4 regions of the Vibrio sp. Vb1574 genome follow, and region 1 is predicted to be linked to each of the others. Evidence: predicted binding sites of a transcription regulator. Region 1 holds the regulator's gene; each other region holds the start of a gene.
The links. Region 1 encodes CRP, which controls carbon source genes, mostly activating them, when cyclic AMP is high. Its sites were predicted from a motif close to TGTGANNNNNNTCACA; they were not measured.
Positions count from the first base shown of each region.

Region 2: a site for CRP is predicted at 4,041-4,056, ahead of R7O12_RS07775 (NupC/NupG family nucleoside CNT transporter). Genes of this name have one in related genera too.
Region 3: a site for CRP is predicted at 2,146-2,161, ahead of gltB (glutamate synthase large subunit). Genes of this name have one in related genera too.
Region 4: a site for CRP is predicted at 4,531-4,546, ahead of recB (exodeoxyribonuclease V subunit beta). Genes of this name have one in related genera too.

Region 1 is NZ_JAWOTC010000031.1:33,747-41,345, reverse strand. It holds gene R7O12_RS17115 (ABC transporter ATP-binding protein) at 1-569, shown strand, start outside; gene R7O12_RS17110 (TIGR02444 family protein) at 566-1,054, shown strand; gene R7O12_RS17105 (hydrolase) at 1,142-2,149, shown strand; gene R7O12_RS17100 (YheU family protein) at 2,183-2,395, shown strand; gene R7O12_RS17095 (phosphoribulokinase) at 2,521-3,390, shown strand; gene crp (cAMP-activated global transcriptional regulator CRP) at 3,631-4,263, shown strand; gene R7O12_RS17085 (DUF1338 domain-containing protein) at 4,400-5,191, opposite strand; gene astD (succinylglutamate-semialdehyde dehydrogenase) at 5,440-6,897, opposite strand; gene astA (arginine N-succinyltransferase) at 6,926-7,599, opposite strand, start outside.
Region 2 is NZ_JAWOTC010000007.1:108,248-115,846, forward strand. It holds gene R7O12_RS07760 (diguanylate cyclase) at 1-810, opposite strand, end outside; gene R7O12_RS07765 (alpha-ketoglutarate-dependent dioxygenase AlkB family protein) at 943-1,548, shown strand; gene R7O12_RS07770 (DUF3541 domain-containing protein) at 1,618-2,706, shown strand; gene R7O12_RS07775 (NupC/NupG family nucleoside CNT transporter) at 2,761-3,969, opposite strand; tRNA gene R7O12_RS07780 (tRNA-Leu) at 4,531-4,614, shown strand; gene R7O12_RS07785 (DUF2913 family protein) at 4,647-5,258, shown strand; gene R7O12_RS07790 (tryptophanase) at 5,337-6,737, opposite strand; gene R7O12_RS07795 (NADH:ubiquinone reductase (Na(+)-transporting) subunit B) at 7,036-7,599, opposite strand, start outside.
Region 3 is NZ_JAWOTC010000043.1:22,320-29,918, reverse strand. It holds gene R7O12_RS19815 (diguanylate cyclase domain-containing protein) at 1-871, opposite strand, end outside; gene R7O12_RS19810 (TIGR01212 family radical SAM protein) at 907-1,866, opposite strand; gene gltB (glutamate synthase large subunit) at 2,418-6,968, shown strand; gene R7O12_RS19800 (glutamate synthase subunit beta) at 6,968-7,599, shown strand, end outside.
Region 4 is NZ_JAWOTC010000001.1:126,440-134,038, reverse strand. It holds gene R7O12_RS00600 (DUF3413 domain-containing protein) at 1-594, opposite strand, end outside; gene recC (exodeoxyribonuclease V subunit gamma) at 847-4,338, shown strand; gene recB (exodeoxyribonuclease V subunit beta) at 4,665-7,599, shown strand, end outside.

The DNA of each region.
Region 1 (7,599 bases):
TGTTGCTACTTGATGAACCGACCAACCACTTAGACTTGGACATGCGCCAAGCACTTACGATGGCACTGCAAACATTCGAAGGTGCGATGGTGATTGTTTCGCACGACCGCTATTTACTGCGCGCTACGACCGATGACTTGTATTTAGTGCATGATCGACAAGTTGCTCCGTTCGACGGTGATTTAAATGACTATTATAAATGGTTAACCGAACAACAAAGAGCGGAACGCAAAGAAGCGCAGGCTGCGCAGCCAAGCAAAGATACGGCCAACAGCGCAGCTGCGAAGAAAGAGCAAAAACGTCGCGATGCAGAGTTTCGAAAACAGACAGCGCCAATTCGCAAAACGCTGACACAACTAGAAAATAAAATGGATAAGTTAGGTGCTGCACTGGCCGAAGCTGAAGAACAATTGGCGGACAACTCACTGTATGCGGCCGAAAATAAAGCTAAACTTAACCAAGTGCTGGCACTTCAAGCTTCTAGTAAGGCTGAGCTCGAAGAAATTGAAATGGAATGGATGTCTGCTCAAGAAACGTTGGAGCAGATGGAGCTAGAGTTTAATCAATGAGTAATCAACACGCTGAATACACACTCACCCTAGAACACCTTTGGCAGTTTAGTCTGCAATTTTATGGTGTGCGAGAAGTGAAAGAGGCGTGTTTATCATTACAGAACAACTACCACGGTAACGTGAACCTACTCCTGCTGCTCAGATGGCTCGATGAGCAGCAACTCATTTTCCAAGAAAAAGACTGGTCCTTGGTGCAAGACTGTCTAGGTAGGAGCGAAACTTTACTTCACTCCTTTCGCGACCTTCGTCGCCACCTTAAGTCTCAAGTCAATGACGCTTTGTATCGTGAGACCTTGCAGTTTGAGCTGCAACTAGAAAAGCAGCAACAAGCGGATTTGGTGGACTGCATTAACTCACTTGCACTACTCAAAAATGATGGTGACCCACTGACGTTGAGATACTGTCGTCAACTCGGTGGGGAGCATTTGCAGCAAGCCTTTGCTATTCCGGTGCCAAACATTCAACCACCAAAACGCCCATAACTCTGTAGAATACCTATAATCTTTATAAAGGATTATATTAATAAGTTCTTCAACGGACACCGAAGGACCGCATAAGAGCAGTTAGGTATGACACAATTTTTCGCAGCCGCCGGGATCAAAAACCCGCATCTCCAAACGCTTTTGCCGCGTTTTATTCGCAAAAAAGCGTTGTTTACGCCGATTTGGCAAACCCTCGATACATCCGATGGCGACTTTCTCGATCTCGCGTGGAGCGAGGACCCAACCCAAGAGCCTGCACAAAAAAAGCCGATTTTTGTTTTATTTCATGGATTAGAGGGGTGCTTCTATAGCCCTTATGCCAATGGGCTAATGAATGCATTTGCTCAATCTGGATGGCTGTCGGTGATGATGCATTTCCGCGGTTGTAGCGGTAAGCCAAACAAGAAAGCTCGCGCCTATCATTCTGGTGAAGTGACTGACGCCCGCCACTTCTTAGAGCACCTTGAGCAACGCTTTCCTGATAACCCCAAAGTTGCGGTTGGTATTTCTCTTGGCGGTAACATGTTGGCGAATTATTTAGCCCAATATAAAGACCACCCTATTTTGAATGCAGCGACTATTATCTCAGCGCCTTTAGACCTAGCGGCGTGTGCGAACCGTATAGAACAAGGCTTTTCAAAAGTGTATCGCCGTTATCTGCTTTCTTCACTGAAACGTAACGCGTTACAAAAGCATCATCTACTGCATGGCGAGCTGGCGCTGTCCTACAACTCAATCAAACGTGTCACACGGCTGTATGAATTCGATGATTTGATTACCGCACCATTGCATGGCTTTAAAGACGCACAAGATTATTACGACCAATGCTCTGGCTTAAGTAAACTACAGCAAATCACGCTACCCACACTGATCATCCATGCCAAAGACGATCCGTTCATGACCGATGATGTGATACCGAAGTTTGTTCTGCCAGATAACATTGATTACCGTCTCTTTGAACACGGTGGCCATGTTGGCTTCCTAACAGGAACGGCGTTAAAACCTAAGTTTTGGTTGGAGGAAGCGCTGCCCGCGTATTACGAAAGTATCGCCGCAGATTACCTTTCTGCTGTATCCAAGCAACGAACGCAGTAAACTAGCCGCTCATCATAAAAGTTAGAGGTATTTATGATCATTCCATGGCAAGACATTGCGCCGGAAACATTGGAAAACTTAATTCGTGAATTCGTCTTACGCGAAGGAACGGATTACGGAACCGTCGAGGTTTCTTTGCAAGACAAAATTGATCAAGTTAAAGCTCAATTGGAAAAAGGTGAAGCGGTTATCGTGTTCTCTGAGCTACACGAAACCGTCGATATTCAACATAAAACAAAATTTTAGACCCTTCACATTTTACCGTATCCCACTCGATGACAAGGTATTGTTACGTGCTATAGTGGGATATCGACCGTGCAGTAGTAACTCTACTGCACATTACAGGTAAGTAATTTTCGACAAGGTTTGTCATGTCAGCTAAACACCCAATTATTGCGGTTACTGGTTCGTCCGGTGCCGGCACGACCACTACATCTGAAGCCTTCCGTAAAATGTTCAATATGATGAACGTTAAACCCGCATGGGTTGAAGGCGATAGCTTCCATCGCTTTACTCGCCCAGAAATGGACATCGAAATTCGCAAAGCCCGCGAGCAAGGTCGACACATTAGCTACTTTGGCCCACAAGCTAATGACTTCCCGGGATTAGAAGAGTTTTTCCGTAAGTTCGGGCATGACGGCACTGGCAGCGTGCGCCGTTATCTGCACACGTTTGACGAAGCGGTTCCCTACAATCAAATGCCAGGCACGTTTACACCGTGGCAAGACTTACCCGAAAACAGCGACGTTCTGTTTTATGAAGGGTTACATGGTGGCGTGGTCGATGGCGATGTTAATGTTGCTCAACATGTGGATTTCTTAATCGGCATGGTGCCGATTGTAAACTTAGAGTGGATACAAAAATTCGTACGTGACACTCGCGATCGCGGCCATTCGCGTGAAGCGGTAATGGACTCAATCGTGCGATCCATGGACGATTACCTCAACTATATCACTCCGCAGTTTTCTCGTACTCACATCAACTTCCAGCGCGTACCGACCGTTGATACTTCCAACCCACTTAATGCAAAAGGCATCCCTAGTTTGGATGAGAGTTTTGTGGTGATTCGCCTACGCGGTATCAAGAATGTCGACTTCCCATATCTGCTGGCCATGATTGATGGCTCATTCATGTCACGCCACAACACGATTGTCGTACCCGGCGGTAAGATGAGCTTTGCAATGGAGCTCATAGTTCGGCCTATCCTACAACAGCTCATCGAAACAGGGAAAATTGGCTAAAAACCTGCCTGCGAAGATGTTTACTTTTCATACCGTGATCATGTGCACAGTTTTGCTTACAAAATCTCAATCATGGCACGATTAAAATCAAGAAATCGTTTTCGAAAAAGGATACTATTTCTTACCGAAACACAAGAGAGCTTGCAGCATATAAAAAGTGCTCTTATTCTAGTAGGCCTAATTCAGGCTTAGCTAAAATATGGATAGCGCAAGCGTACCCTGCAGAGGAAGTGAGATATTATGGTTCTAGGTAAACCTCAAACCGACCCAACATTAGAGTGGTTTCTTTCACACTGTCATATTCATAAGTACCCTTCAAAGAGCACGCTAATTCACGCGGGCGAAAAGGCAGAAACTTTGTACTACATCGTTAAAGGTTCTGTTGCGGTTCTTATCAAAGACGAAGAAGGTAAGGAGATGATCCTTTCTTACCTAAACCAAGGAGACTTTATTGGTGAACTTGGTCTATTCGAGGAAGACCAAGAGCGCACAGCTTGGGTTCGTGCTAAATCTCCTTGTGAAGTTGCTGAAATTTCTTTCAAGAAGTTCCGTCAGCTTATCCAAGTAAACCCAGACATCCTAATGCGTCTTTCTGCGCAGATGGCTCGTCGTCTTCAAGTAACTAGCCAAAAAGTGGGTGACCTGGCGTTCCTAGACGTAACTGGTCGTATCGCTCAGACGCTTCTGAACCTTGCAAAACAACCAGACGCAATGACTCACCCAGACGGCATGCAAATCAAGATCACTCGTCAAGAAATCGGTCAAATTGTTGGCTGTTCTCGTGAGACAGTAGGTCGTATCTTGAAGATGCTAGAAGAGCAGAACCTAATCTCTGCTCACGGTAAAACCATCGTGGTTTACGGTACTCGTTAATCTCGAACTAGAGTGACACGAACAAAATTATAAAAGCCACCAATGGCAACATTGGTGGCTTTTTATTTACTCATGACCAAATGAGATAGGGTGCAGCGAACACTAATGAGTAAGCTTAACAGGTTAACCCTAAAACTTAGCCATTCGTACTTTCAAAGATTTTGTCAGCTGAAGCGGCCACGAAACCTGGGTACAAATCACCATTTTCCATCGGATAGCGCTTAGCAAATTCATAAAACCCGCCAGGGATAATTTCAGTGCCTTCGCTAAAACGAACCGCTACTTTATCTGCCATGGTCGATGACTGCTCTAGCAACACCTCAGGAGTGCCCTTCACTTCACCACCATTTTCATTAATGGTAAACCCAGCGGTACGCAGATGATCGTTTACCTGCTTCACTTCTTCATATTCATTGAGCTGGTTAACGCTCACCGTGAAGTGGTTTGCTCCGTAACCATGCGCCGCAAGCCAAGATGCGTACTCACTTTCTTTAGCCAACGTTTGGTAATCAGCAAAGCTTAAATCCCACAAGCGTCCACCATGTAAGAATGCGCTATCGTTCAGCTTGTCAGCATCGACTTGTGCCACCAAATTTTTCACAATCTCTTGTAGCTCAGGAGAGCACTCTTCAACTTTTAGCTCACTAATAAATACTTTAGGTTGCTTCGGATCTGGGTGCTCATAGTGCTTAGCAACCAGCTTTTTGCTTTCGAAAACGTAATCACCACACGCCTTGTAACCAATAGCTACAAATGGCTTAGCTAGAGTTTCAATACCAAGAGGCGCGATATTGAAGGTACGTAAAGCTATATGATCATTAATCAGAGGCTCATCTTCTTGAAGCAGCTGATGCACTTTAGCAGCCGAAGGGCAAAGACGTTGAATGTAATCTTGCCATAGCGATTCAAATAACACATCGGGCGTCATAACGACTCCTTGTTACGAGATGTAGAGTTTAAAGGTAAGCGGAAGTTGGCTGCTCGTTCACAACAAAAGTTGTCCAGAATAATGAACGAGCAACCATCAACCTGTGACGGTAAATGCCAGTCAGTCAACACGCTTTTCCGAGTCTTTGCTCACTTTTCGTGTTCTGCCAACGATCACTACAACCCATACCTAAATGATGCGCCGGCAAGGTGAGCCGCAATGCATAGTTGCGACTCTATTATTAAAACTTATAGCGCTACACCTGGACTCAATGTTGCAGGCAAGACAGTCTCTTGACCTTCCATTGATGCCATTGGGTACGCACAGTAATCTGCTGCGTAGTAAGCGCTTGGGCGCAAGTTACCCGACGCTCCCGGACCACCAAATGGCGCATCACCACTTGCACCAGTGAGCTGGCGGTTACGGTTCACGATACCTGCACGAATGTGGTCAACGAAGTATTCCCATTCTTGGTCGTCGGTTGAGACCAAACCAGCAGATAAGCCAAAGCGCGTATCGTTTGCTAGCGCCACGGCTTTGTCTAACCCTTCGTAACGCACCACTTGCAGAAGTGGGCCGAAGTATTCTTCATCTGGTAACTCAGCAATGTTCGTTACATCAATGATGCCAGGAGAAACAAACGCCGCCTCTCCTGCTTTCGCTTCAATCAAGCTTTCACCGCCAAGAGACTGTAGATTAGCTTGTGCATCAAGAATAAACTTGGCTGCCGCGACCGAAATTTGCGGTCCCATAAATGGCGCAGGTTCTGCAAATGGTTGGTCTACGCGAATATTGCGTGTCGCTTCGACGAGCTTGGTGATAAGCGCATCGCCTTTTTCACCCAATGGCACATACAAACGACGAGCACACGTACAACGCTGCCCAGCACTGATAAACGCTGACTGGATGATGGTGTAAACCGTGGCATCCAAATCACCATATTTATCAGAGATCACCATCGGGTTATTACCACCCATTTCTAGTGCGAGCATCTTGCCCGGTTGACCCGCAAATTGACGGTGTAATACATGCCCCGTATTCGCGCTACCCGTAAACAGTACGCCATCAATGCCTTTTGCGTCAGCGAGCGCGATACCAGTTTCTTTCGCGCCTTGAACAAGGTTAATCACGCCTTTCGGCAGACCGGCTTCTTCCCATAGCTTCATTGCCAATTCACCCGTCCATGGCGTTTGCTCAGACGGTTTGAAGACTACCGTGTTACCAGCCAGTAGCGCAGGCACAATGTGACCATTTGGTAGGTGGCCTGGGAAGTTGTAAGGACCAAACACCGCCATCACGCCCAATGGGCGGTGGCGCAATACGATTTGGTTGCCTGCTGCTTCACGGCTCGCCTCACCAGTGCGGTCATGATAAGCGCGAATCGAAATGGCAATTTTACCTGCCATTGCCGCTGCTTCAGTGCGCGTTTCCCAAATTGGCTTACCAGTTTCTTTGGCAATGACTTCGGCGATTTTTTCGCTGTTCTCTTTTACTTTCTCCGCAAAAGCCAACACGATTGCCTCACGCTCTGAAAATGGGCGCTTTTTCCAGTCAATAAACGCTTCACGCGCTGCAGATACCGCCTGGTTCACCTGCTCTGCCGTTGCACCTTTGCCTTGCCAGATCACTTCTTGGTTGTACGGCGACAGAGACGTAAATGCTTCACCCTGACCTTGTACCCATTCACCTGCAATCCAATGTGTCATTGTTTCTATCCTTAAATTCTGTCGTCTGTTACTGCGGAAGAAGGCGAACGAAATCCCCTTCTTCAACCGAAAGTGCATCTGCAACGTCTGGTGCGATCATTACGCTCTGTGTCTCTGCGTCATACGCCGCCTTAGTGACTGTCGCACGGAAGTTCTCGAAAGATGAATTACACATCAAGAAGTCTTGTGTGCTGGAATGTTCAGAGATTTTGACTTGCGCGCGGAATGAATGACGTACCGACTCAATATTACGCAGATCACACTCAACCGTTGGGCCACCATCGAAGATGTCGACGTAGCCTCGGTTGGTAAAACCTTCACGCTCAAGCAGCTTCAGCGCTGGACGCGTGTTGTCATGTACTTGACCAATCACGGCTTGCGCTTCTGGGCTGAGCAGGTTGATGTAAATAGGCAGTTTCGGCATCAAGTCGGCGATAAAGCCTTTCTTGCCGATACCTGTCAGGTAATCTGCAAGAGTGAAATCGATAGAGAAGAAATGCTCTTGGAGCCATTGCCAGAATGGTGAATTACCCTCGTCGTCTGAAACGCCACGCATCTCCGCAAAGATCGTTTCAGAGAAGCGCTCTGGGTGCTCTGCCATCATTAGGAAACGACACTTCGACATTAGACGACCATTCAGACCTTGGCGGAATTTCTCACGCAAGAACAAGGTACAAATTTCGCTGTTACCCGTGTAGTTAT
Region 2 (7,599 bases), on a different contig from region 1:
ATAGCCGATTACTCTAGCTAAATGCAACTGATGCCAAGAGATTTGGCGATCAGCTTTGCCTCCAGAGAAAACCACCATACTCCACCCACCATAAGGAAAATGAACCATCTCTTTTGCATATACCATGCTATTTACACTTTGCGCGCCAAAGAAAGCATCACCAAATGAGCCACCGCTATCGTAACCACGGATCATTAAAGGGTAACGATACGAGAAATCAATTACGCCGGTTTCTCTCATCAGAGCATCGAAATCAATCACCGCACTGATCACTCCCCAGTAGTCCTGATTCATTGGAGGATCAAGAAAAACAGGCACACGCACGATCAAACCTCGGCCACCTTGAATCAAAGTCACTGGCCCTGCGATGAAAATTTCTTGTACATCCTTGGCTTTTTGCACCTGTACCCACTGCTGTGGCACTGCGCGGTAATCAAGGCCGATTAGGCGCTCATTACCTTGGCGTGGAAATACATGACTAATTACATCATTTTTCGCGATACCGATGATTGTAATATGTTTACTTTTATTTAGGATTCGGTGAGCGGCGATACTCAATTCTTCTTCTTGGTTTTTAGGAAGTAACGTAATGAGTGTCGCTAAAGTACTGGCTTTGTAGATATCCGCCATAAGTACCGCTTCCAAATTGGAACGGAGAATGGAAAGTTGTTCTTTGGCCTCAACTTGAACTCGCTCTTTGTGAAGCTCTTGCTGGTTTCGATTTAACAGCTCGATAACCCCAATACACAAAGCGAAAAAGGTGAGGAAGAACAATGCAAAATAGCATCGTTTTCTGGGTAAATAACGCATTTTCTCCCCACAACTCGTATACAACTACGAGATTTTTTATTTATTGTTAAAATTCTTATTATCACAAGAATAACCAATCATAATCAGAAAGGTAACAGTGATTGACAACTTTTATGTTTTAGGTGTGAGATGATGCATCAACAAGGCGATTTATTTGGCGGCGATCTATGGCAAGAAGTAGAAAGAGGAAAACTTTATTATGATCCTCAATTTCTTAACCATCTTGAGGCGGATAATTACTTTGACCAACTTCGAAAGACACTGCCATGGCACCAAGAACACATTGCTATGTTCGGCAAGTCAGTACTTCAACCTCGCTTACAAGCGTGGCACGGTGATGCAGCATATACTTACTCAGGCTTAACCATGCAGCCTCACCCTTGGACTCCTGAGTTAACTCAGCTCAAAGTGCGTTGTGAATCAGTTGCTGATGTCACTTTTAATTCTGTTCTCGCTAACTTATATCGACACGGCCAAGACTCAATGGGCTGGCACCAAGATAATGAACCAGAGTTAGGTAGAAACCCTGTTATCGCATCTTTGAACTTAGGTGAAACACGTCGATTTTTGCTTAGAAATTTACATTGTAAAACTGAGATTGAATATGAGCTTTCTCATGGCTCCTTACTGATTATGGCTGGCGAGCTACAGCATCACTGGAAGCACTGCGTACCAAAAACCGCGAAAACCAAAGATGAACGTATCAACCTGACTTTTAGGCAAATTTTTAACTATTGACTCAGCTTTTACATTCTCAATTAATATTGATGGTAGGTTTAGGTTCAGGACTTCATAGGGAATGGATTTATGCGTATTAAACCTCTTAGCTTAGCGGTCTTACTCTCTTGCTCACTTACCTTTGCAGCTCAGGCATCACAGGAAGAGGTACCGCTTCTCGATAATACTCAATCAGCGCAGTTGATTCGTAGTACCTACGAACAAGAACTGTTCACTTTCCCGGCGTTTAAAGAGGGCCATTTTGGCTTACGCATGTACCGCCAAACATTAGATGAGAAATATCACGCTGCCATTTGGACCGACATGGCACAAGTAGCCAGCCGGTTAAACCAATTTGCTAATGAAGTCGTTGAACCAGAAGACATCATTCTCTATTCATCTCAAAGGCTGACCACGTATCAAGAGAAAGAAACCGAACGAGGGCAGCGACGCTATACCGTGACTAAACACCATCCTGAGTACCTTTATCTTGGTGTGGATTTGCTTGGCGCAATGGCAAGAGCAAACGAATACGGCCTAAAGCATAAACAAGACAAAACGCTGAGAAAAATTATTAGGCGCTACGATTTCTCGCGTTACGTTACGGACAAAGAGATGATAGAAGCATGGGCAGCTCAGCTTGCAAACCAAGTCTACTGGCTTCGTCAGTTAGGAGAGCAAGATGTGGTCGAGGAATTCACTCAAACCTTCCGTGACACCTACCCCGACGATAAAGATAAGATGCTTTCAGCTCAGCAGTATTGGAACAAACTTTATGGTATGACGCACATCATCTTTGCCGATTCACAGTATTATCAGGAGCGAGTAAGCGAGAAGAAACACCAATGGATTTATGATTACTTTCGCAACAATATCGACACTATCCTACTGCGCGCCAAAGAAGACGTGATTGCGGAAGTCGGCATTTCGTTTTTGTTAGCAGGCTTGGACCATGATCCGGTCGTAAAGAAAACCCGCCAAGCCATTCGTCACGCAATCAACGCAGAAAAAGGGATGATTCCGTCGGTCGACGGTAACTTTGATCTCAAGTACGGCGAACACCGTAACGTACTAGCCATCATGCTGCTCGATTGGAAAGGGGTACATAAAGCGCCAACTTATCAAGAGCACCCAGAGGCTTTTAAATCGATACCTTACGGCTTAATGCCCAAGCCTTAGAAATAACAAAACCCGCCATTTAGGCGGGTTTTTAGTGTGTATCTTCAATCTAAATTAGAGAGAGATAAAAATGCCCGCTAAGCACGCACTCATCAGGTTAGCGAGTGTACCAGCAGCAACCGCTTTTAGGCCTAGACTTGCAACATCTTTGCGGCGCTCAGGTGCCATCACGCCGATAGAACCCAACTGAATCGCAATTGAGCCAATGTTCGCAAAACCACACAACGCAAAAGTGATAATAATTTGAGTATGCTCAGACAGTGTCGCTTTGTGCTGCACAAAATCGATAAACGCAACAAACTCATTCATCACCACTTTCTGACCAATGTATGAACCCGCAGCTAGAATTTCGTGGCTTGGCACACCAATCAACCACGCTAGAGGTGCAAACAAATAACCAAAAATCGCTTGTAGCGTTACGCCAGAGAAACCAAGTATCTCACCCAAGTTTTCTAGCCCCGTGTTCACCATCGCGATAACACTCACGAAAGCGATAAGCATGGTACCAACAGCAACGGCAACTTTCATACCGCCCATGGCACCGCTTGCTAGCGCATCAATTACGTTGCTTTCTTCTGATTTATCTAGCTCAATATTGTTGTAATCGCTTGGCGTTTGACGCTCAGGAACGATGATTTTTGCCATCATCAAACTACCTGGTGCTGCCATAAAGCTTGCCGCGATCAAGTATTTGAGGTCGACACCCAAACCAGCATAACCACCAAGCACACTGCCCGCCACTGAAGCCATACCACCAGCCATCACGGCAAACAGTTCAGAGCGAGTCATGTTAGAAAGAAATGGACGAATAAGAAGTGGTGACTCGCCTTGAGATAAGAAAATGTTCCCTGTTGCAACCAAAGACTCTGCTTTACTCGTACCCAAGAACTTCTGGATAGCGCCGCCAATAAATTGAATCACTTTTTGCATAATGCCCAAATAGTAAAGGGCGGAGATAAGAGCACTGAAGAAGATGATGATAGGAAGGACACGGATAGCGAAGATAAAGCCAGAAGAAGCGAGGTCACCAAAGAGGAATTTAATCCCTTCATCAGCAAAGCTGAGTAGCCCCGCGACACCATTACTTAAACTCGCCAGCGCCGCTTGACCCAACGGGAAATAGAGCACTAACGCAGCAAACCCCATTTGTAGCATCAAGGCGCGAGATACAGTTTTCCAATTAATGGAAGAACGACCCTCAGAAAGTAGGAAAGCACAACCTAGCAGTGCAACAATACCAAATAGACTAAATAGAACACTCATGAGCTGGACCTACTAAACGTTGAAAAAGAAAAAAGAGCCAAAGGAATTGGCAGAAGAAAGGGACAACGCAGCGAGTGATAACTCACTTTTAGATCCAGAATGTAGACAGAACGAATAGTTCGACATCTTATTTTTACCTTATACAAGCAATTGAACGTAGCTGGTCCGGTCCGTGGGGTCATTCACTGCTGGCGAGCATGTTGCTTGGCCTGCTCCATGTGACGGCTTGTATGGGTAAGGGTCCTGAACAACTAAACCCTAATTCCCGCTTAAACGGGACGCAAGTATAGCCAACAAAAAGAGATATTCATCACATTTATTTACGCAAACGTTCAAGCGTTCAAAATTTAGGCAAAAGTACTCTTTTGTCGTCATACTATTAATAAAAGTAAGGGCATAAGGATAGGCGTTGATGGTAAAAAACATAAAAGTGACCAATAAATATGCAATCAAACTCGAAAGAGCCAAAATTCGTCATTTTGCTCTCGCCAACAGGTGGATTTTGGTTATACAATTCGCGTTGCTTCTTTCGAGGCCTCTGAGTATTCAGAGCATCATGATGCCGAGATGGTGAAATTGGTAGACACGCTAGCATGAGGTGCTAGTGCCTTTGGTGTGAGGGTTCGAGTCCCTCTCTCGGCACCATTATCCTTCTTCCCTAATTTTGTTCGAGTGTAATGCAAAGTTCTAAGCAGGCAAGACAGTCTACAGATGCTAATCAACTTCTGAGTGAGCTTGCGGTTCACGCTTTATTACACCTGCACTTTAAAATTCACGCGTCCTCGCATGGCCTCTCCCTTAAAGAACGTAATGACTTACTTCAGAAATGGCTGAAACCAAAACTGAAGAGTAATCGCTATAAGCTGATTAAAAAGCCGTTAAAGTCTTTGACTCAGCAGGCAAAAGGTGAGAACGGAAATCTGGAAGAATTACTCGAGCGCTGCGTCGGTGCAGACAAACCCAGAAATCCTCAACCCGATCTAGATAGCTACTTGCTGCTGATCAACGAGATTGAGAAGAAACTGGGGACTACCGTGTTATTATCGCGACCGGAAGACGTCGACTTATCTCACGACCAACACGGCTGTTTGCTGTGTGTGCTTTCTGAGAACTTAAATCAGCACTTCGATGATAATAACGCCCTAATCGCTCCTATTTCGATGCTGTTCCGCGGACCGATGAGTCAACGCTCACTTTTCCTTGGCAGCATTTACGCCAGTGGTACCTTCAATTATGAAGTGCAGTATCAAGACGACCAGTTCGTTCGCATCACATTAGAGTTAGCGTAACTGTAACGCTAAGAAATAAACGAATCGAAAAAGGCCGCGAAACTCGCGGCCTTTTGCTTATCTAGATTTAAACTTGAGTTAATCGATCTCTTTAAATCGAGCAGTAAAGTGGCGCAGCACTGGTGGCTCGTACTCGAAAGTGAGCCCTTTTAACTCATGTGCACGATTTTTCAGTTCGATAATCGCATCCGCAATGTAATCCATATGATCGTTTGTGTAGACACGACGTGGAATGGTCAAACGCATCAACTCAAGCTCTGACACTTTTTGTTTACCCGTTTCCGGATCTCTACCAAGCAGCAACGATCCTATCTCTACTGCTCGAATACCCGCTTCCAAGTACAAAGCATTACACAATACCTGCGCAGGAAACTGATCCGCTGGAATATGTGGCAAAATCTTAGCGGCATCCACAAACACCGCATGACCACCCGTTGGGTATTGAATCGGAATACCGCCTTCACGTAAGCGCTCACCTAAGTATTGAACTTGGCTAATTCTATAGTGAAGAAAATCCTCATCCGCGGCTTCATACAAACCGCGAGCGAGCGCTTCCATATCACGCCCAGCCATGCCGCCGTATGTTACAAATCCTTCCATGGGTACGCAGCGCGTCTGCACCGCCTGGAACAACTCCTTATGATCACGAATACAACACATGCCACCAATGTTTACCATCGGGTCTTTCTTAGCTGACATGGTGAGCATATCACCGTACTGGTACATCTCACGGATGATTTCCAGAATCGATTTATTCTCGTAACCCCCTTCACGCTGCTTGATAAAGTAGGCGTTCTCACAGTAACGAGCCGAGTCAATCACCACTGGAATATCGTACTTGGTTGCAATCTCGTACACACTGCGCATGTTTTCCATCGACACAGGCTGACCACCGGAGCTATTACAAGTAATCGTGGTGATAATTGCACAAATGTTATGCGAACCGTGCGCTTCAATTGTTGCCACCAGCTTATCGATATCAAAATTGCCCTTCCAATCATAAGGCGTAGTGGTGTCGAATGCTTCTTCCGTTACCACGTTAATCGCTTTACCGCCATTGAGTTCAATGTGACCCGCTGTGGTATCAAAATGGTAGTTCGAGATAAATACTGGCGTTTCGCCACCACGCACCTGACGCATACGCTCAATCAAAGCTGGGAACAAAATTTGCTCGGCACCACGCCCTTGGTGTGCAGGCACGGTGAGCTTATAACCGAAGAAGTGCTCCACTGCATCACACAGGTTGTAGTAATTTCGACTCCCCGCATAGGATTCATCCCCCATCATGATGCCAGCCCACTGATTATCACTCATGGCACCAGTGCCAGAGTCAGTCAGCAAATCGATATAAACATCATCACTACGAAGAAGAAATGGATTATAGCCCGCTTCTTTTAACGCGACTTCACGGTCTGCCAAAGTCGTCATTTTGATTGGCTCAACCATTTTGATACGGAAAGGTTCTGGAATACGTTTCATTGTTAATTTCCTTATACGCATTGCCCTACGCAGTTTCACGTAAGACTAAAAAACAAATAGATAGAATGCTTTTCAATGCGATTGCATTGAGGAAATCAACGAGAAGAGATTTTACTAAGAAGAGACAAGCAGTAGTCTAGGTTATACCAGAACGACAGCACCAAACGGCTATCGAGAATATCCTTTATTCTCATCGTCTTCGTCCTCCTGATAAAAATAAAAAGTCAGAAACCCCATGTCTCTGACCTTTTCAATATAGTGCAGTTTTCAATCAATTTTCAGTGAGGTCACCCTCATTTTAAGAAGGTCTCGCCCTTTTCATTCTGCGTTTGATATTACTTTCTTTGACTAGGTAATCGAAAAGTGGCGCGAATAAGTTAGCAAATAGAATCGCTAACATGATGCCTTCTGGATAAGCCGGGTTCAGCACTCGGATAAAAATCGTCATCACGCCGATTAATAGTCCGTATGCCCATTTCCCGTTATTGGTAAAAGCTGCCGAGACAGGGTCTGTCGCCATGAAGAAGGTACCAAACGCAACCCCACCAATCACGAAGTGCCAGTAGAACGGCATGGAGAACATGGGGTTAGAGTCTGAACCGATCGCATTCAATAGTAATGAAGCTCCGATTAAACCGACCAACACGCCCGCAACAATTCTCCACGATGCAATCTTCATAAAGATGAGAACCAAGCCTGTTAGTGCGATCAACAACGTGGAGACTTCACCCATCGAGCCTGGTAAATTACCAACAAAAGCATCTCCCCATGAAATTGGCTCTCCCGTCATATTATTTATCAAAGCACTTTGCCCTCCTTCATACCATTGGCTGAGTGGAGTAGCGCCAGAGTAACCATCAGC
Region 3 (7,599 bases), on a different contig from region 1:
AGTCCGGACTGGCATCCAGAATCGTTTGTAAGATAGTATCTCTTTGCGCTAGCGCCACCTCTGTATCTTTGCGACGCTCCATTTCATCTCGCAGATTCTGTTGCATCTTGTGCCATTCAGTCACGTCATGACTAATAGACAGCGTACCGATAAGCTCACCACTCGGCGAAACAAGAGAGTTTTGATTGACTTCCAGTAAGCAACTTCGACCTTGTGGATCCGTTGTCCATTTACGTTCGCTTTTTCTGGTCATCTCACCCAAGGTCTTGGATGCGCAAGCTTCTTCCCTTCGCCCTTGCCAGAATTGATCAAATGCTCGATTGGTCGTTAACAGATTGCCTTGGCGGTCTTGGGTACAAATCAGCTCTGAAAGTGAGTCTAATGCCGAACGTGCGATGATTAATTGGGCAAGTTCTTGTTGCTGCTCTTGGTGAGTGGCTTGATATGGCTGAGCATAAAGAATCCAAACTCGATGATTGCGCAATAAACTCTTTCTGCCTGACAGCTCCACTTTAATAGATTCACTATCAGATAGTCGCCAGTCAAAAGCCTGCTGACGAAAATGACGACTAGAGAAGCGATCGAGAAACTGCTCAAGCTCATGAATATCGAATAAAGCAGGATACAAATATCCCGTTCCCAAAGAGCGAATGCCTAATAACTGCATCGCAGCCCGGTTAGATAGCAAGAGCTGAGCATGGCTAGTGTCCACCACTATGACTGGATAGGGAGAATCCGTTACTAGTTTCTTAAGTGACGTCTGAAAGTGCAAATAGATCAGTGCTAACGCACACACGCCTGCGATTAATAACAAGACGACATAGCCATAACCGCCTTGACCACCCCAAAGCCAATTGAGTAACTGATCCATCGTTTAAACCTTCAAAAAACACTGGTTAAAATATATCAGTTATTTATTGAGCGATCTGCTATTAATTCCGGTTTAGTATAGATAAAGGTATTCCCCGTAAGACTCCCTTGAGCACCATGAGCACTGAGATCTCGACCAATTTCCGTCATCGCTAGCCAACGGTTTTCACACCACAGAGGCGATAATAACGTGGGCCTCCTGGCTGCTGATGAAACGCGATGATAAATCACATCTGGTGGTGTCATACGAATCATTTCACTGGCGATCGCAACATATTCTTCTAATTCAGGGGCTTCTAGCTTTCCAGCACGCCAAGCTTTCGCCATGGTGCTACCTTCGACAATATGCAAGCCATGTAACTTGATGCCATCCGTTCCCACGGCCAACACTTTTTGCAGCGTTTCAATATTTTCGGCGCGGGTTTCTTTGGGTAAACCCACAATTAAGTGAGTACAAACCTTGATTCCGAGTGTTCGCGCACGCTTAGTGATTTCGGCATAACACTCAAAGTCATGACCACGATTGATACGTTTTAGGGTGTCATTGTTGGCGGTTTGAAGACCTAGTTCTAGCCAAATTTCATAACCTTGCTGTACATAGCCCGACAGTAAATCCAATACCGCATCAGGGACGCAATCAGGACGCGTCCCCACACAAAGACCAACCATGTCTGCAGCCTTTAGTGCTTCCTCATACATGTTTTTGAGAACTTGTACTTCTGCATAGGTACTGGTGTAGGCCTGAAAATAAGCGAGATACTTCTTCGCTCTGTGAATTTCACCTGCGCGATCTTTTAACTGTTCGTGAATGCTTTTTATCTGGACTTCTTCATCTGCAAACGAAGCCACATTGCAAAATGTACATCCTCCCCGCCCAATCGTGCCATCGCGGTTAGGGCAACTAAATCCACCGTGCAATGTTAACTTATGAACCTTTTCACCGTATCGACGCTGAAGATCTTGGCCGATTGTATTGACCAACTCATGTAACTGCATAAATTCTCACCAACAATAAATCGTAATCAATCTCACTACGATCTGTGTAAATAAATTACATCCCTGCAAGAAAAAACACACAATATTAATCAATTCAAACACCCATCATGCGGGTCAAAATCAATAAACTTGCATAATTAAAGGCAAAAATCGTTCATGTTGCGTAAATGTTAAACTAAAAATGCATAATTAAACGAAAAAATTGGGTCACAACGCCGAGTTTTTCATTGCATTCTGAAGTGACAAAATTGTAGGATACTTACACAACCCCGTTATTTTTGTGACTTTTATTACAAAGCACACTGCGGGATTTGTCGGTGTTATCCCACTCCTACCTATATAAATCACTAGATAGTGATAATAAATAAAGGGATACCACCAAGGATTGTTTTTCTCGCAAAACTTTTCCTGCGAGATACGGAAAGGAATCAAGACCGGTCAACCTAGATCGGTGGCGATAATAAATATAAAGGACAAGACGTAATCAATAGTCTAGGTAGTATTTGCTGCCCGGTACTTTTGCGTCGACATTGAACTGGAAGGATGTATCTATGGTAGATAGAGAGCAAAATCCACAGGGTCTGTACACTCCGGAACTGGAGCATGACGCTTGTGGTATCGGTTTTGTTGCTCACCTTAAAAACCGTAAATCTCATGAAGTAGTGACTCAAGCATTGGATATGCTGGCTCGCATGGAACACCGTGGTGGTCAAGGTTGTGACCCATGCAGCGGTGACGGTGCGGGTATCTTGTTACAAAAACCTCATGAATTCCTATTAGAAGAAGCCGTTAAGCTAGGCATTAAACTGCCTTCGTTTGAAAAGTATGGTGTTGGTGTCGTTCTTTTCCCGAAAGACGAATACAAACGCGAACAATGCCGTGACATTCTAGAACGCAACGCACAGCGTCTAGACCTTGAAGTTATCGGCTACCGCGTATTACCAACCGACAACTCCATGATTGGTGCCGACCCTCTAAGCACAGAGCCTCAATTTGAGCATGTGTTTATCTCCGGCGGCCCTGGCATCACGCCTGAAGAGCTAGAACGCAAACTGTACGTACTTCGTAATTACACCGTACGCGTTTGCCTAGAAAGCGTTTCGAACATTGGTGACGACTTCTACATTAACTCCATGTCTTACAAGACATTAGTGTACAAAGGTCAGTTAACGACTGAGCAAGTACCTCAGTACTTCCTCGATCTGCAAAACCCGACCATGGTGACTGCACTGGCACTGGTACACTCTCGTTTCTCTACCAACACCTTCCCGAAATGGCGTCTTGCACAGCCTTTCCGTTACATTGCCCACAACGGCGAAATCAATACAGTTCGCGGTAACTTGAACTGGATGAAAGCCCGTGAAGCAATCCTAGAATCAGACCTGTTCACTCAGGCTGAAATCGACATGCTTCTTCCAATCTGTCAGGAAGGCAGCTCGGATTCATCTAACTTCGATATGGCACTTGAGCTCCTAGTTCTTTCTGGTCGCAGCCTGCCACACGCATTGATGATGATGATCCCGGAAGCATGGCAAGAAAACAAAAACATGGATCCTAAACGTCGCGCGTTCTATCAGTACCACGCGAACATCATGGAACCATGGGATGGTCCTGCTTCAGTATGTTTTACTGATGGTGTTCAAGTTGGTGCGACACTAGACCGTAACGGTTTGCGCCCTTCTCGCTACACAGTGACCAAAGATAACTTCCTAGTGATGGCATCTGAATCTGGTGTTGTGGATATTGAACCAGAGAACGTAGAGTTCCGTGGTCGTCTACAACCGGGTCGTATCTTCGTTGCAGACCTAGAGCAAGGTCGCATCATCTCCGATGAAGAAGTGAAAGACACCATCGCAACGGCACAGCCTTACGAGAAATGGGTAGAAGAAAACCTACTGAGCTTGAAGAAGCTGCCAGATGCGAGCAACCAGTTCAGCCAACCTAAGCCAGAACACCTTCTACACCGCCAACAAGCGTTTGGCGTAAGCACTGAAGAAGTGAACGAAATCATCGTTCCAATGGCGAATGACGCGAAAGAGCCATTATCAGCAATGGGTGCCGACTGGCCTCTTGCGGTTCTATCTCATCAGTCTCAACATCTTTCTAACTACTTCAAGCAGCTGTTCGCACAGGTAACCAACCCACCGATCGACCCGATCCGTGAGCGTATGGTTATGTCGCTGAACACTTACTTGGGTAAAGACCAAAACCTTCTGACTGAAACACCACTTCACTGTCAGAAAGTCGAATTAGAATCGCCGGTTCTGGCGAACTCAGAGCTTGAAAAACTGCGTGCGATCGATAACGAGCACCTACAAGCGAAAACGTTGGATATCGTATTCCAAGCTAGTGAAGATCAAGGCAAACTTGAGCGTGCATTAAAACGTATCTGCCAATACGCAGAAGACGCGGTTATCGATGGTTACTCAATCATCCTACTCACTGACCGCGCAGTGAATTCAAACCACGCGGCGATCCCAGCAATGCTGGCAGTTGGCGCAGTGCACCACCACTTGATCCGTAAAGGTCTACGTGCGAAGTGTGACATCGTGGTTGAAACTGGTGACGCGCGTGAAACGCACCACTTTGCAACGCTACTTGGTTACGGTGCGAATGCGGTTAACCCTTACCTAGTGATTGAAACCATCATTGAACTTCAACGTACGAAGAAGTTGGATCCAGAAGCGAACCCTCGTGATCTGTTCAACAACTACCGTAAAGCGATCAATGGCGGTCTTCTGAAGATCTTCTCGAAGATGGGTATCTCAACGCTACAGTCGTACCATGGTGCGCAAATCTTCGAAGCCCTGGGCATCCATAAATCCGTGGTAGACAAATACTTCACAGGTACAGTTTCTCGTATCCAAGGTCTAACCCTTGATGATATCGCCAAAGAAGTGCTGATCCGTCACCGCATCGGTTACCCACAACGCGAAATCCCAATTCAAATGCTGGATGTTGGTGGTGTTTACCAATGGAAACAGCGTGGTGAGAAGCACCTATTCAACCCAGAAACCATTTCTCTACTGCAAGAGTCTACGCGCAACAAGAACTACGATCAGTTCAAGCAGTACGCGACAGCCGTAGATAAACAAGGTGACAACGCAGTAACTCTGCGTAGCCAGCTAGAATTCATTAAGAACCCAGCAGGTTCTATCTCTATCGACGAAGTCGAACCAATTGAAAGCATCGTGAAACGCTTCGCGACGGGCGCTATGTCATTCGGTTCTATTTCTTACGAAGCACACTCCACACTAGCTGTTGCGATGAACCGTCTTGGCGCGAAATCGAACTCTGGTGAAGGTGGTGAAGACCCAATGCGTTTCGAGCGCAAAGAGAACGGCGATTGGGAACGCTCTGCAATCAAGCAGGTGGCTTCAGGTCGTTTCGGCGTAACCTCTTACTACCTAACTAACGCTGAAGAGCTGCAAATCAAAATGGCTCAAGGTGCGAAGCCAGGTGAAGGTGGTCAGCTACCAGGCGATAAAGTAGATGACTGGATCGGTGCAACGCGTCACTCGACTCCGGGCGTTGGCCTTATCTCGCCACCACCACACCACGATATCTACTCAATCGAAGATTTGGCTCAGCTTATCTACGACTTGAAGAACGCGAACCGCGCAGGCCGTGTAAACGTGAAGCTGGTATCAGAAGCAGGCGTAGGTACGATCGCTTCTGGTGTAGCGAAAGCGAAAGCGGACGTTGTACTAATCGCAGGTTTCGACGGCGGTACAGGTGCATCACCAATGTCTTCAATCCGCCATACCGGTCTTCCTTGGGAACTTGGCTTGGCAGAAACGCACCAAACGCTACTGAAGAACGGTCTACGTAACCGTATCGTGGTTCAAGCAGATGGTCAGATGAAGACACCTCGCGACCTTGCAGTGGCAACACTACTTGGTGCAGAAGAATGGGGCGTAGCAACCGCAGCATTAGTGGTTGAAGGTTGTATCATGATGCGTAAGTGTCATAAGAACACTTGTCCTGTTGGTATCGCGACTCAGAACAAGACGCTTCGCGAGCGCTTTGATGGCCGCGTAGAAGACGTCGTTACCTTCTTCCAATACATGGCACAAGGTCTACGTGAAATCATGGCTGAGCTTGGCTTCCGCACTATCGATGAAATGGTCGGTCAAGGTCAGAAACTGAAGATCCGCCAAGACATTTCTCACTGGAAATACAAGAACCTAGATCTGTCTCCTGTTCTCCACGTTGAGCAACCACGTGAAGCTGATGGTGTATTCAACCAAGCTCAACAGAACCACAACCTAGAAGAAGTGCTAGACCGTAAGCTGATTCAAGCAGCGATTCCTGCACTAGAGAAAGGCGAAGCGGTGAATGCCGAGTTCCCTATCGTCAACACGGACCGCTCTGCAGGTACCATGTTGTCGAACGAAATCTCGAAAGTGTACAAAGATGCAGGTCTACCTCAGCCAATGAACGTGAAGTTCAAAGGTTCTGCAGGTCAGTCATTCGGCGCATTCCTAGCTAAGGGCGTGAAGTTCGAAGTGGAAGGCGACGCGAACGACTACTGGGGTAAAGGCTTATCCGGCGGTACTTTAGTACTTTATCCAGATGCGAAATCAAGCATTGTCGCGGAAGACAACATCGTGGTTGGTAACGTGTGCTTCTACGGTGCAACTTCGGGTGAGTCTTTCATTCGTGGTATGGCTGGTGAACGTTTCTGTGTTCGTAACTCAGGCGCGAAAGTAGTAGTAGAAGGCGTCGGTGACCACGGTTGTGAATACATGACTGGCGGTGCAGCCATCATCCTTGGGTCAACAGGTCGTAACTTTGCCGCAGGTATGAGTGGTGGCGTGGCTTACGTATGGGATAAATCAGGTGACTTTGAGTCAAAACTGAACCCAGAGTTAGTAGACCTAGATCCAATCGAGCAAGAAGACAGAGATCTATTACTCGACATGCTAACTAAGCATGTTCAATTCACAGGAAGTGAAGTCGCTCAGTCTTTCCTAGACAACTTTGAAGCAAGCCTAGCCTCTATGGTTAAGGTAATGCCGCGTGACTACAAAGCGGTTCTTCAAAAGCGTAAAGCTGAAGCACAGTCTCAAGGAAACGAAACTCAAGTGGAGGCCGTATAATGGGTAAGCCTACTGGATTTTTAGAGCATGGTCGTGAACTACCACAGAAGATCGACCCAGCTGAACGCATCAAGAACAACAAAGAGTTCGTTCTGAACGAGGAGTTTGGTGACAAGATCAATACTCAGGCTTCTCGTTGTATGGATTGTGGTGTGCCGTTTTGTCATAACGGCTGCCCTATCGGTAACATCATCCCAGAGTTTAACGATGCGGTTTATCGTGATAGCTGGGAAGAAGCTTGGAACATTCTAAGCTCAACCAATAACTTCCCAGAGTTCACTGGTCGTGTTTGCCCTGCTCCGTGTGAAAGTGCTTGTGTACTTGGCATCAACCAAGATCCAATCACTATCTGTAATATCGAGAAAACCATCGTAGAAACGGCGTATCGTGAAGGGTACGCCAAACCAAAAACACCACGCTCTCGCACTGGCAAAACCGTTGCGATCATTGGTTCAGGTCCTGCTGGCCTTGCGGCAGCAGAGCAGCTAAACAGCGCTGGTCATACTGTGACGGTATTCGAGCGAGACGAGAAAGTGGGCGGTCTGCTACGTTTTGGTATCCCAGACTTTAAACTGAGCATGGAAGTCATTGATCGCAAGATCAATCTAATGGCAGAAGCTGGCATTGAGTT
Region 4 (7,599 bases), on a different contig from region 1:
AAGTGGCCAGTTATTCGAAAACTGACTGACTTCATCGTCGTAAAGTGCGTTTTTGTACGCATGAATCATCTGTGTGCTAAGCAATACAGCAAACCAAACGCTGATCAAAACGAACTTAGCTCGGCTTTCTGACAGTTGATTACTTACCCAAACGGTACAGGCGAGCCCGATCACCAGAACGGCAACTTCACTGACGAAGATAAGCCAACTCATCCAAGAAATATCGAAGACATCACCGCCACCTTCGAAAAACATACGGATTAATAGGGCGTTGATGTGAAGTTTGTATTGCTGAAAAACGAGGATATCGACTTTAAACATGATCAATAGACAGATCGCGATAGCGATCACGATACCTTTGAATGCTCGAGTCGGTAGAAAAGAGAGCAATAAACTCAACAACATAAATGGAAGAGCGATCAAGCCCAGCCAGCCATATTGAGTCGAAACCAAATAGTAACCTTGCAACAAGGTTAGCGGTTCATTCTGATTGTTAGACAACACAAAAGGATAACAAGCGATCGACAGGTACACTGCAAAGCAAGCAAAAAAAGCAATCAGCCAAGCGCTGTTGGAAGACAGTTTGCGAAACATACTTTTTGTTTGTTTATAAATTATGGGTAGAGGGAGTATAAAACAGTGTTTTTTATTATGGAATAGTTGTGACGAATGTCACATTTTGTATGGAAGTGTCAGACTTGATTGACATGTGAAAATTCAGAAGATTCATACTCTATTTGAGTGATATATAACCTTTTGTTTTTTCCGAACGCGAGATCACTGCGGGTTTAAATAGGGCTGTGCTAAGCTAGCTAACAGTTTCAATCGGCGCTCGGTATTCCCAATTTGTTTACTGTTTATCACTCCAACCAAGTTGACGTTCTTAAATCACTCCTTGTCGAACTGATTCGAATCAGTCCGCTGGAAAACCCGTTCGAAAAAGAACAAATTCTGGTTCAAAGTCCAGGCATGTCCCAGTGGCTAAAAATGGAATTGGCCAAAGAGTTTGGTGTTGCCGCGAACATTGATTTTCCGCTCCCTGCGACTTTCATTTGGGAAATGTTTACGCAGGTATTGCCAGACGTGCCAAAACGCAGTGCGTTTAACAAAGAAGCGATGACGTGGAAGTTGATGCATTTGCTTCCGGGGCTTCTCAACCAAGAGGTGTTTTCGCCGTTAGCGCAGTACCTCAAAGATGACAGTGACCACTCTAAGCTGTATCAGCTGGCTGAGAAAATTGCCGATATTTTCGATGGTTACTTGGTGTATCGTCCGGAATGGATCGCAAGTTGGGAAGCCGGGAAGAGTGTGGCAGAGTTGGAAGATGAGCATCCGTGGCAGCCGATCTTATGGCAAGCGTTGTATGATCACACTGTGTCGTTAGGGCAGTCTCCATATCACCGTGCCAACCTTTATGAGCACTTTATCGACACGTTAGCGAGTTTTAACGGCAATTTTGACCATTTACCCAAGCGTTTGTTTGTTTTTGGCATTTCTTCGTTGCCGCCTCGCTATATGGATGCGCTAAAAGCAATTGGCGAACACATCGACGTGCATCTGATGTTCACTAACCCTTGTCGTTATTACTGGGGTGAAGTTCGAGATCGCAAATATCTGGCTCGTTTGGCGGCGAAACATCGTCAGCACGTTGTGTGGCAGGACGATCACTCGGAAGTGCAAGGTGAAACTGAGCAACTGAAAGGATCACTGGAAGATAATGTGATCGATGAGCTGCACACCGATGTGGTCGGAAACAGTCTGTTGGCGTCCATGGGTAAACTCGGGCGCGACAATATGTATCTGTTGTCTCAGCTGGAATCTCATGAAATTGAAGCCTTTGTTGATGTTGAGCGCGACAGTCTGCTCCATCAATTGCAAGCGGATATTCTCAATCTTGAAGAACATCAAGATGACCAACAGATTGAAAACAGTCATCACAAACAAGTGGTTAGCTTGGGTGATAAATCACTGAGCCTACACGCTTGTCACAGCCCGATGCGCGAAGTGGAAGTGCTGCATGATCAACTATTGGCGATGTTCGATGCTGACCCAACGTTAAAACCGCGCGATATTATCGTGATGGTCGCGGACATCAACGCTTACAGCCCTGCGATTCAGGCGGTCTTTGGTAACGCGCCGGGTGAGCGTTTTATTCCCTATTCGATTTCTGACCGAACCGCCGATCAAGAGAGCCCAATTCTGGCCGCATTTATGCAGTTGGTGAACTTACCCAATACGCGCTGTTTGGCATCAGAACTACTCGAACTTCTGGAAACTCCGGCGATATTAAAGCGTTTTGAACTCAGCGAAGATGATTTTTTACAAGCCAAACAATGGGTTGAGGAATCGGGGATTCGCTGGGGATTGGATGCCAATACCGGACGCGAATTTGAACTGCCGGAAACCCGTCAAAACACATGGCAATTTGGTATTCAACGCATGTTGCTTGGCTACGCGATGCCAGAATCCGCAGGTTTGTTTGAAACCGAGCAAGGCAGTTTGTCTCCGTACAACGAAGTGCAAGGCATGGGCGCAGAGCTGGCGGGCAAGTTGGCACACTTTATCCAACAAATTAGCACTTATCGAAGCAAACTTTCTCATGTTCAGACTATTGATGGTTGGCGAGAGACTTTGGTTTCACTGCTGGATGACTTCTTCTCAGTTGAGTTAGAAGGCGAAATGGCGCTCAAATCCATTCGCGATACGCTCAGCCAACTCAAAGAGCAATTAGCTGATGCCGCATTTGATGATGCGTTATCTCCGTCGATCATCAGCCAATACCTTCAAAACAAATTATCTGGCACACGAGTCAGCCAGCGCTTCCTTGCTGGTCAAGTGAACTTTTGTACCCTGATGCCGATGCGCTCTATTCCGTTTAGAACCGTTTGTCTACTGGGGATGAATGACGGCGTGTACCCACGCTCCATGCCGCCAGAAGGCTTTGACTTGATGACAGGAAGAACCAAACCGGGCGACCGTTCGCGCCGAGATGATGACCGTTACCTATTCCTCGAAGCGATGTTGTCTGCACAACAAACGCTCTACATCAGTTATGTTGGCCGTTCAATCCAAGACAATACCGAGCGAGTGCCTTCGGTTCTGGTTTCTGAGCTGATGGAATACTGCCACCAAAACTATTGTTTAAGTGGTGATGAAGCGTTGCCCGTTGATGAGTCTGGCGACAACTTATTAAATGCGTTGGTGAATACCCACGCCATGGTGCCGTTTAGCCCAAGTGCGTTCCAAGGCATGCACGCCAGCTACGCGAAAGAGTGGATTCCAGCGGCATTGACTCAAAGTAGTCAATCGCAAGGCTATGTTCGTCGTGATTTTAATCGGGCATTAGACGACTATCTGTTAGGAGCGACGTTCCCACTTGAGCTCGACTTAGTCGAGTTGCAACGTTTCTGGCGCTTACCTGTGCAGTATTTTTTCAATCGTCGTTTAAAAGTAACCTTTGAACCGCCACTACCGGTGATGGAAGACGACGAACCCTTTGTTTTAGGTGGTTTGGAAAGCTATCAAATGCGTGATGAGCTGTTAGAAACCTTGCTTGAAGCGACATTGATGCAGCCAGAGAAAAAAACAGAGGTGCTTAAACACTTTATGAGTCAACAGCGCGCGCAAGGCAAACTGCCGGTGGGGGCGTTTGGTGATATCGAGTTTGAAACCAACCGAGTTCAGGCGGAAGAGCTGGTGGATAAACTGGCGTTTTTATCTGGTGCGCCTCAAGACGATTTGGAAATCGACCTGACGTTTGATTCCTTGTTTGAGCGAAATGAAGGCGAAGAGAAAAACGTTCGCCTAACAGGTTGGCTAACTCAATGCTACCAATCCGGTTTGATTCGCTATCGAAGCGGTAAGATTCGATCGCAGGATTACCTTGCAGCGTGGATCGATCACCTTGCCATGTCGGCGTCGGGTCATGCTAAGAAAACTCACATCATTGGTTACGATCGTAAAGAAGGCGCGCTGCATTTGATCTACCCAGAAATTGCCGATGCGCAGTATGCCAAACAGCTACTGACTGAATTGGTTCGCTTGTTCTTCGAAGGCATGACTAAGCCTTTGCCTTATTTCCCGAAAACGGCGTTGGCTTGTGTTGAAGCGGGCTTTAGCCGTGGTCAGTGGGTCGATGACGAAGAGAAATCTTTGAAGAAAATGGCTGACGCATTCAATGATGGCTTCATGAGCCCGGGCGAAGGCAGTAATGCGTACATCTCTCGAATTTGGCCTGCTTGGAATGATGAGTTGGCCTCAGAAGTTCGTTTGCTGACAGCATTAGTTTTGCAAGGTGCGCGCTTAGCGGTTCAAGACACTGATGACGTAAAAGCGTAATAAAGACAGTTGGATAAAGAGAAGGAAGAGTAGGGTGGCCGCCAGAAAATCATTATTTTTTGTAGGGCGTTCGCTGTACGGCCACAAGGTCAGAGGGACCATGATACTTTTGTTTAATTCATTTGAGTTGTGCCGCCAAAAGGTTTGGCTTATCTCGTGGGGCGCATACTAACGGTACGTCTTATGGATAACCGTGAGAAAGATCTCACAAAGCTCTAAATTATCCAACTTGTTAAACATATTAATAGAATTTTTAACTATAGATCACATTTATTAGGTGATACGTCCTAGTAAATAATCCGGAGAGATTCAGCGTTATGGATCAAATGTCAGGTGCAGAGTGTCCTCTACATACGTTAGACCGCACAGAGCAACCTCAACCAACGCCACTAGAACCGATGACGTTTCCTCTGCACGGTGCGAGGTTAATCGAGGCATCAGCAGGTACAGGTAAAACCTTCACTATTGCAGGTTTATATCTGCGCCTTTTGCTTGGTCACGGCAGCGCGGAAGCTCGACATCGCGTACCGCTTACGGTCGACCAAATTCTGGTCGTAACCTTTACCGAAGCGGCAACTGCGGAATTACGCGATCGTATCAGGGCAAGAATCCATGATGCGCGAATCGCGTTTGCGCGTGGACAGAGTTCCGATCCGGTGATCCAACCTTTGCTTAATGAGTTTGACGATCACAAGCAAGCCGCAGAAATTTTATTGCAGGCAGAGCGTCAGATGGACGAGGCGGCGGTCTACACCATTCACGGTTTTTGCCAACGTATGCTAACGCAAAATGCGTTTGAATCTGGCAGCCGATTTAATAACGAGTTTGTGACCGATGAAAGTCACCTAAAAGCGCAAGTTGTAGCCGATTACTGGCGCCGCAATTTCTACCCGTTGCCATTTACCTTGGCTGGAGAAATTCGCCAGCTATGGGGCTCTCCATCTGCGTTGTTGTCTGACATCAGCAATTACTTAACCGGCGCGCCGTTAAGCCTTTCTGTTCCAGCAATGAAAGGCAGTTTGGCTGATCTTCATACTGAAAATTTGAAAAAAATTGATGAATTAAAAGCACAGTGGCGAGAAAGCCAAGATGACTTCTTCACGCTGATTTCAGATTCAGATATTAACAAACGTAGCTATACCAAAAAGTCTCTGCCGACGTGGTTGGAGGCGGTAAACGCTTGGGCAGCAACGGAAACCACAGGTTACGATTATCCAGACAAGCTGGAGAAATTCGCGCAAAACGTCTTGTTGGAAAAAACACCGAAAGGCAGTGCGCCGCAGCACGCGGTATTTGAAGCCATTGAAACATTTCTTGCTAATCCAATCAGCTTAAAAGCGCCACTGCTTGCTCATGCGATTGAGCATTGTCGTGTGATGCTGGCCAACGCGAAAAATCAAAAACAGTGGCTCTCTTTCGATGATTTGCTAACGCAACTTTCTGCTTCTATCGATACGGACGAAAGCGAGCTTTTAGCGGCGCGTATTCGTACTTTGTATCCTGTCGCAATGATTGACGAGTTCCAAGATACCGACCCGCTTCAATACAGTATTTTCAGCCGTATTTATCTGAACAACCCAGAATGTGGTTTGTTTATGATCGGTGACCCCAAGCAGGCGATTTATGGCTTTCGTGGCGCAGACATTTTCACTTACATCAAAGCGCGTAACCAAGTAAGTGCCCACTACACGTTAGGAACCAACTGGCGTTCTAGCGCAGATATGGTGCAGGCGGTAAACCAAGTATTTGCTTTGCCAGACAGTCCATTTATCTATGATTCGGACATCCCGTTCTTACCCGTTAAGTACAGTCCCAATGCCGAAAAACGCATTTGGACTATGGGTGGCCAAAAGCAACCCGCGCTGACTTATTGGTTGCAAGAAGCGGACGATAAACCGCTACCAAAAGGCGAGTATTTGACTCGGATGGCGGAGGCGACCGCAAGCCAAATCCAAACCATTTTGACGCAGGCTCAACAGGGGCAAGCGTGTCTGGTGAATGGCGAAAAACAGAAAGCGGTTCAAGCGGGCGATATCGCGGTGTTGGTTCGAACAGGTAGTGAAGGTCGAATGATCAAACAAGCGCTGGCTGAACAAGGCATTGCCAGCGTGTACCTGTCTAACCGAGACAGTGTGTTTACCAGTTCAGTGGCGCAGGATCTACAGCGTTTGCTGCAAGCGGTGCTGACTCCAGAAAATGACCGTGCGCTGCGTGCAAGTCTTGCTTCTGAGCTGTTTGCCCTCGACGCAGCAAGTTTGGATGCACTTAATAACGATGAAGTGGTGTGGGAAAACGCCGTAAACGAATTCAAAGAATATCGCAAACTTTGGATTCAACGTGGTGTGCTGCCGATGTTGCGCGCGGTGATCAGCAAACGCCATATTGCCGAGCGATTACTAGAAGAAGGTGCGAGTTCACAGGGTGAAAATGGTGAGCGAGTACTTACCGATTTAATGCACATTGGTGAACTGCTTCAACACGCCAGTAATGAACTGGATAGCGATCACGGTCTGCTGCGTTGGCTCGCTCAGTCTATCAGTGATGCGGAAAACGGTTTGGGTGGCAGTGATGACCAAATCCAACGTTTAGAATCGGAACGTAACTTAGTGCAGATCGTAACTATTCACAAATCAAAAGGCTTGGAGTATGACCTCGTATTTCTGCCGTTTGTGTTCAGCTATCGAGAAGCCAGTGAAGCCAAATATTACGATGCAGCCAATGACCGCACGGTACTGGATATCACTGGCAACGATGCGTCCATGAAGCAAGCGGACAAAGAGCGTTTGGCGGAAGACTTACGCTTGATATACGTGGCACTAACGCGTGCTGTTTATGCGTGTTTTATCGGTGCCTCACCGTTGCGCAATGGCCGTTCGACCAAAGAGCCAACTGGTGTACACCGCAGTGCGATTGGCTATTTGATTCAAAATGGTCAAGAAGGTGGCATTAACGATTTGCACCAAGGTTTAACAAAGCAACAAGACGAGCTTGATTGTGTCGTTGTGGCCGATCCGCCGCAGCAACTCGAAGATAAGTACGTAGCGCCACAAGAAGAAATACACGATCTTAGTGCGAAAGAACTGCAAAACCCTATCGATAGAAACTGGCGCATCACCAGTTATTCTGGCTTGGTCAAGCAAGGCTCTCATCACGCCGAGCATGATGCCACGATTGAGATTACGGGTTTTGATATCGACTCATCTGAAGAACAAGACGAAACGGATTTGGTGGAGCCAGAGCGTTCTATTTTTACCTTCCCTC